2 regions of the Plantibacter sp. CFBP 8804 genome follow, and region 2 is predicted to be linked to the other one. Evidence: predicted binding sites of a transcription regulator. Region 2 holds the regulator's gene; the other holds the start of a gene.
What was found. Region 2 encodes HrcA, which represses chaperone genes, less so after heat shock. Its sites were predicted from a motif close to TTNGCACTCGNNNNNNNCGAGTGCNAA; they were not measured.
Positions count from the first base shown of each region.

Region 1: a site for HrcA is predicted at 1,972-1,998, ahead of groES (co-chaperone GroES). Genes of this name have one in related genera too.

Region 1 is NZ_JACYTU010000018.1:2,536-6,111, forward strand. Features, by position in the region: gene IFU11_RS17830 (ABC transporter substrate-binding protein) at 1-277, opposite strand, end outside; gene rarD (EamA family transporter RarD) at 465-1,403, opposite strand; gene groES (co-chaperone GroES) at 1,599-1,895, opposite strand; gene IFU11_RS17845 (class I SAM-dependent methyltransferase) at 2,054-3,259, shown strand; gene IFU11_RS17850 (DUF4190 domain-containing protein) at 3,298-3,576, opposite strand, start outside.
Region 2 is NZ_JACYTU010000001.1:494,220-497,795, forward strand. Features, by position in the region: gene dnaJ (molecular chaperone DnaJ) at 1-848, opposite strand, end outside; gene hrcA (heat-inducible transcriptional repressor HrcA) at 903-1,925, opposite strand; gene IFU11_RS20115 (DUF4870 domain-containing protein) at 2,142-2,699, shown strand; gene hemW (radical SAM family heme chaperone HemW) at 2,769-3,576, opposite strand, start outside.

The DNA of each region.
Region 1 (3,576 bases), on a different contig from region 2:
TGATGCCGAGGTCGGCGTCGTTGACCTCCTTGACCGCGAGACCGACACCGGCCTCCTCGGGCGGGCCGAGGAACGCGAGGTTACCGGTCTGCGGCAACGCCGTGCCGAGCTTCAGGGTCAGGTCGCCAGCAGGCTTGCTGCTGCTGCCGCTGTCGCCGCTACCACTCGAGGCGCAACCGCTCAGGACCAGCGCGCTGGCTCCGATCAGTGCGATACCACCGAGAACGATGGAACGTGGGCGGGAGCGAGCGGCCGTGGCCTTCGAAAAGACGCTCATGGTACTCCTTGCTTGTCAGAAGAGTGGCAGCTCCAGGGGCTGCCGTTGAGTCAAGTTATCCGCTGCACGTGCGCTGGACAATGTCGTTGACGTTACAAGCGTGTAACACGACCAAATCGTTACCTCAGGACGGCCTGTTTCGCGCTTTTCCTGCAGTGGTCGCGCGATCAGCGCTGGAATCCGCTGTTCAGACCCGCGTCGAGCGGCGCCGTTCGGCCCCGGCGGCCCGACGACCCCGCGTTGAGGCGACGAGCATGTCGACGGTGAGGATCGCGAGCGCCAGCCACACGAGACCGAAGCCCAACCAGCGCTCCGGCGGCATCGCCTCGTGCAGGACGGCGACACCGACGACGAACTGGATGATCGGTGCGAAGTACTGGATGAAACCCATCCAGGTGAGCGGGAGGCGGCGGGCCGCCGCCGCGAACAGCAGGAGCGGGACGGCGGTGATGACGCCGGCGCCGACGAGCAGCAGGGCGTGCCCGACGCCCGCGGTGCCGATGGTCAGCCCACCGGTCACGCCGACAGCGATGAGCTGGGCGATCGCGACCGGCATCAGCCACACGGTCTCGAGCGTCAACCCGGACACGGCGTCGACCGAGCCGCCCACCAGTTTCTTGATGTAGCCGTAGAGGCCGAATGAGAAGGCCAAGATGAGGGCGATCCAGGGGACGCTGCCGTGCCCGATCGCGAGGACGAGGACCGCGATCACGCTCACGACCACCGCGGCCCACTGGGCCGGACGCAGCCGCTCACGGAGGAAGAAGACGCCGAGGAAGACGGTCACGATCGGGTTGATGAAGTACCCGAGCGACGCCTCGACCACTTGGCCGTTGAGCGCACCGTACACGTAGGTCTGCCAGTTGACGTAGATGAGCGCTCCGGCGAGACCCATCGTCAGGACGATGCGGCGCTGGCGGAGGATGCCGAACAGTCGACGCCAGGAACGGGTCGCCAGGATGAGGACGGCGCAGAAGACGAGGGAGAAGAGGATCCGCCACGCCACGACCTCGAAGGCTCCGGCCGGTGCGAGGGCGATGAAGTAGAGCGGGAGCGCTCCCCAGAGGCAGTAGGCGGCGACCGCCGAGAGCAGTCCGGACCGGCTCCCCTGCTGGGGTACGGCCACACTCGCACGTCGGTCGTCTCCCCCGTCGACGGTGACGGGGTGGATGTCGACGTCGGCTGGATCGCTGGGGTTCTGCACTGGTCCAGGCTAGACCCGCGACTCCCCGCGACACCCTCCGGAAACGGACACAGCCCGAACGGCGAATGCCATTCGGGCTGTTGAGCGGCCTGGGCCGCCGGATCCGTGCGCTGGTGACTAGCGGACGACGACTGCGAGGACGTCGCGCGCGGACAGGACGAGGTAGTCCTCACCGGCGTACTTGACCTCGGTGCCACCGTACTTGGAGTAGATCACCTTGTCGCCGACGGCGACGTCGAGCGGGACGCGGTTGCCGTTGTCGTCGATGCGACCGGGTCCGACCGCCACGACCTCGCCCTCCTGGGGCTTCTCCTTGGCGGTGTCGGGGATGACCAGACCGGAAGCGGTGGTCTGCTCTGCCTCGACCTGCTTGATGACGATGCGATCCTCGAGCGGCTTGATGGAGACCGACACGGTTGACCTCTTTCTTGAAACGAAGACGTGGTTAGCACTCACACTGCGAGAGTGCTGATTCCAGTGTAGGCATCTTCTGGCACTCATGCAATGCGAGTGCCAATCAGCGACTGCTACCGTTGCCGGATGCATCCAGCTCCGCCCGAGGCCCGCTGACCATGGACCGTTCGGAACTCGTCGAACTCCTCACGGCCGACGGCCTCAGGCTCCTCGACGCCCTCCCTCCCTACCCGACGAAGGACGAGGCCGTCCGCCTGGTCGGGCGCCTGCGCAAGGAGGGCCACTCCCCCGAGCTGGTCGCGGCGGTCCTCACGCAGTCGCGGCTCAGGCAGAAGGCCGTCGGCAAGTTCGGTCCGTTCGCCGGCCGCATGCTGTTCACCGAGGCCGGGCTCGAACAGGCCACGCGCCTTCCCGTCGCCGCGCTGCACGCCGGGCGGTTCGCCCGGGCCGGCCTCACGCGCATCGCCGACCTCGGCAGCGGCATCGGCGCCGACTCGATGGCCATGGCCTCGCTCGACCTGGAGGTCACGGCGGTCGACATCGACGAGGTCACCGCGGCCATCGCCAGCTACAACCTCGCTCCGTTCCCCACGGCGACCGTGCGGAATGCCGCCGCCGAGGACGTCTCCCTCGACGACTTCGACGCGGTCTGGTTCGATCCCGCGCGGCGCACCGCAGGACACGTCGACACCGCGCGGCTGTCGAGTGCCGCCGACTACACCCCGTCCCTCGATCTGGTCTTCGGTGCGGCGACCCGCCTTCCCACAGGCGTCAAGCTCGGGCCCGGATTCGACCGCTCCCTCATCCCCGACGACGCCGAGGCGCAGTGGGTGTCGGTCGACGGACAGCTCGTCGAGATGGCGCTCTGGTTCGGCCCGCTGGCCCGTCCGGATGTCCGACGGTCCGCGCTCCTCCTCGCGGACGGCGTCCACCACGAGTTGCACGCCGAGGCCGACGCCGACGACGCCCCAGTGCGGGAGCTCGGCGACTACGTGCACGAACCCGACGGATCCGTGATCCGGGCCCGACTCATCGGCGACCTCGCCATCCGGTTGGAGGCCGGCATGCTCGGCCAGGGCATCGCCTACCTGACCTCCGACACCGCGACGAGCTCGCCGTTCGCCACGACCTTCCGAGTCCTCGAACGGCTGCCGATGGACGAGAAGGTCCTCAAGCGCACCATGCGTGATCGCGGGATCGGCGTCCTCGAGATCAAGAAACGCGGCGTCGACGTCGACCCCGCGGCGTTCCGGAAGCGTCTCGCACTCAAGGGCGACGGCTCGGCCACGATCATCCTCACGAGGATCGCCGGCAAACACAGTGCGCTGCTCGTCGAACGGGTGACGCCGGCCGCCGACGCCTGACCCGACGGCGTCCGCCGGGCCGCAGCGCCTGTGGAGGATCAGGTCGAGACGTAGCCGATGATCACGACGACGCTGTAGACGAGCCAGCCGACCGAGCAGGCGAGGCCGACGAACCCGGTCACGAGGCCGGTGAGGGCGCGACCTCGGCCCTGCGGCTCGCGACGCCTGGCTCCGAACCCGAGCACGATCGCGGCGATCGACAGGGGGAAGCCCCAACCGACGAAGACCGACACGACGAGCCCGACGACACCGGTGATGAGCGACCAGGTGCTCCGCGAGGTCCCGGTCGACGCGGCAGGGGTCTGCGTCTGCGACTG
Region 2 (3,576 bases):
GCGTGGACGGTGACCTGGCGGCCGAGGATGGCGTCGGTCATCGGGACTTCGAGCGTGCACAACAGGTCGTCGCCGTCGCGGCTGAAGACGTCGTGGTGCTTGACCTTCATCTCGAGGTAGAGGTCGCCGTTCGGGCCGCCGGCCGGGCCGACCTCGCCGCTCCCCGGCATCTGCAGACGCAGACCGGTGTCGACGCCGGCCGGGATGTCGACCGAGACGGTGCGGCGGGCACGGAGCCGACCCTGACCCTGGCAGGTGACGCACGGGGTCGCGATGATCGTGCCGTAGCCGCGGCAGGTGCCGCAGGGCGCCGACGTCATGACGTTGCCGAGCAGCGAGCGGACGGCCCGCTGGATGGAGCCGGTGCCGTGACAGATGTCGCAGGTCACCGGTGAGGTGCCGGGCTGGCAGCAGGAGCCGTTGCAGGTGCTGCAGAGCACGGCGGTGTCGACCTCGAGGTCGCGGTGGGTGCCGAAGATGACCTCGTCGAGGTCGAGCTCGACGCGCAACAGGGCGTCCTCCCCGCGTGCGCGACGGGACTTGGGTCCGCGCTGCTGGCCGCCACCGCCGAAGAAGGTGTCGAAGATGTCGCCGAAGCCGCCGAACCCGGCGTCGCCGCCACCGAACCCACCAGCCTGCGGACCGAGGTCGTACTGCTGGCGCTGCTTGGGGTCGCTCAGCACGTCGTAGGCGTGCGTGACCTCCTTGAACCGTTCCGAGGCGTCGGAACCCGGGTTCACGTCGGGGTGCAGTTCGCGTGCGAGGCGGCGGTACGCCTTCTTGATCTCTTCGGGCGTCGCCTCCTTGGCGACACCGAGTGCTGCGTAGTGGTCGGGGTAGTCAGCCACTGAGGGCCTTTCGTTCGAGGTGCGGAAGGTGTTGGGGGACGCGACGAGGATGCGTCACTCGGCGTCGAGGATGCGCGAGAGGTACCTGGCGACGGCGCGGACCGCAGCCATGTTGCTCGCGTAGTCCATTCTCGTGGGGCCGAGGACGCCGAGCCGGGCGATTTCGCCACCAGAGGAACGGTAGTTCCCGGCGAGGACACTCGTGGTCTCGAGGCCGAACGACGCGTTCTCCCGCCCGATGCTGGCGACCACGCTGTCGCGTTCGGACTCCATCTCACCGAAGAGCCGAAGCAGCACGACCTGCTGCTCGATGGCGTCCAGGACCGGATAGATACTGCCGGGGAAGTCGTCCTCGGTGCGGGCGAGGTTGGCGGCACCGGCCATGACGAGGCGGTCCTGGCGCTGCGCCGACAGCTGCTCGCGCACCGCGTCGACGATGCGGACGGCCGCCGCGCGATCGAGGTCGGCGATGTCGGCTGGGACGTCGCCGATCGCGTCGTGGGCGTCGAGGAGTGGACGGCCCGCGACCGCCTCGTTGCACAGCGAGCGGAGCCGCGAGATGAGGTCGTCGTCGACCGGGCTCTCCGTCTCGATGAGCCGCTGCTCGACGCGGCCGTTGTCGAGGATGATGACCGCGAGCACACGGTTCGGGGTGACGCTCACCAACTCGAGATGCCGGACGCGTGCCCGGGAGAACATCGGGTACTGGACGAGCGCGACCTGGTTCGTCAGCTGCGAGAGCAGCCGCACCGTGCGGTGCAGGACCTCGTCGAGGTCGCCGGACGCGCCGAGGAAGGTCTCGATCGCCGTCCGTTGGGCGTTGTTCAGCGGACGGCGATCGGCCAGGTGGTCGACGAACATCCGGTAACCCTTGTCGGTGGGCACCCGGCCGGAAGAGGTGTGGGGAGCTGCGATGAGCTCTTCGTCCTCGAGCTGCGCCATGTCGTTGCGGATGGTGGCTGCGGAGACCCCGAAGGAGTGGCGGTCGACGATCGTCTTGGAACCGACGGGCTCGCGCGAGGCGACGTAGTCCTGCACGATGACGCGGAGCACTTCGAGACCGCGATCCGACACCATCTCGATCTCCTCCCGTCATCCACCCCGGAGCGCCGACCATCAGCACTCGAAGACCCTGACTGCCAATCATATCGTGGCCTCCGCGCGGCCGTCCCTTGCGCGGCCCCGTGCCGCGGGAATACCGTTGGCCGCAGGCGTGGGTCCCTGATGAGCAACACCTGGTGCGATACGCTCAGCTGGACCAATTGAATATCACTCTCCGTGAAAGGTGCGAAGATGTCCGATCCGAACGCTCAGCCGCCCGTCGACCCAGCGAAGGGCGGGTCGGTTCCGCCTGCAGGAGACGGCGCAACGCCCCCTCCCGCAGCTCCGCAGCAGCCGCCCGCAGGCGCCTACCCGCCCCCGCCCGCCGGTGGCTACGCGCCGCCGCCGCCCGCTGCCGGCTCCTACCCGCCGCCGCCCGCAGGCGCCCCGCAGTACCAGCAGCCGTACGCCGCCGCTCAGCCCATGAGCCCGTCGGACGAGAAGCTCTGGTCGACGCTCATCCACATCGGTGGGATCTTCTTCGGATTCATCCCGCCGCTGATCGGCTACCTGGTCCTCAAGGACCGCGGCCCGTTCATCAAGGCGCACACGCTCACCGCGCTGAACTTCCAGCTGACGATGCTGATCGCGCTCGTGGTCGGCTCGATCCTGACGATCGTCGTCGTGGGTCTGTTCATCATCATCGCCGTCTACGTCGTGGTGATCGTGTTCAGCATCATCGCCGCGATCAAGGCGAACAAGGGCGAGCTGTACAGCTACCCGCTCACGATCCAGTTCATCAAGGCCTGATCCGTCGAGTCGCACGAGAACAGCCCCGTCCGGTCCGCCGGGCGGGGCTGTTCTGCGCCTCGGGCAGGGTCAGTCGCCGACCAGACGGCGGACGACCGCGTCGGCGAGGAGCCGTCCGCGGCGCGTGAGCTCCAGCCGTCCGAGCAGGGCCTGCCGTGCGTCGACCAGTTCCTCGGCGATGAGCCCGGCGACGGCCGTGCGAGCCTCGGGGGCGAGCGTCCGGATCGGGATGCCGTCCCGCGTGCGGGTGAGCAGCAGGATGCGTTCGAGCTCCCGGGTCTCGTCGTCCAGGGTCTCCCGGCCGGCGGCCGGGGACTCCCCCGCCGCGATCCGCTGGGCGTAGGCCGCCGGGTGCTTGACGTTCCACCAGCGCACCCCGCCGACGTGACTGTGCGAGCCCGGGCCGACACCCCACCAGTCCTCGCCGGTCCAGTAGGAGAGGTTGTGCCGGGAGCGGTGCGTGTCGTCCGTCGCCCAGTTGCTGACCTCGTACCAGCCGTAGCCGGCCTCGGTGAGGAGATCGTCGGCGAGCTCGTACATATCGGCCTGCAGGTCTTCGTCGGGGGTCCCCACCACGCCCGAGCGGATCTGGCGCGCGAGTTTCGTCCCTGGTTCGACGATGAGCGAATAAGCCGACACGTGGTCCGGAGCGCAGGCGATCGCCGTCTCGAGTGAGACGCGCCAGTCGGCCAGGGTCTCCCCCGGCGTCCCGTAGATGAGGTCCAGGCTGACGCCGAGGCCGGCCTCGCGAGCCCACTGCACGACGAGCGGCACCCGGGCCGGATCGTGCGTGCGCTCGAGGGTGGCGAGCACACTCGGCACCGCGGACTGCATCCCGAAGGACACCCGGGTGAATCCGGCTTCGGCGAGCGTGCGG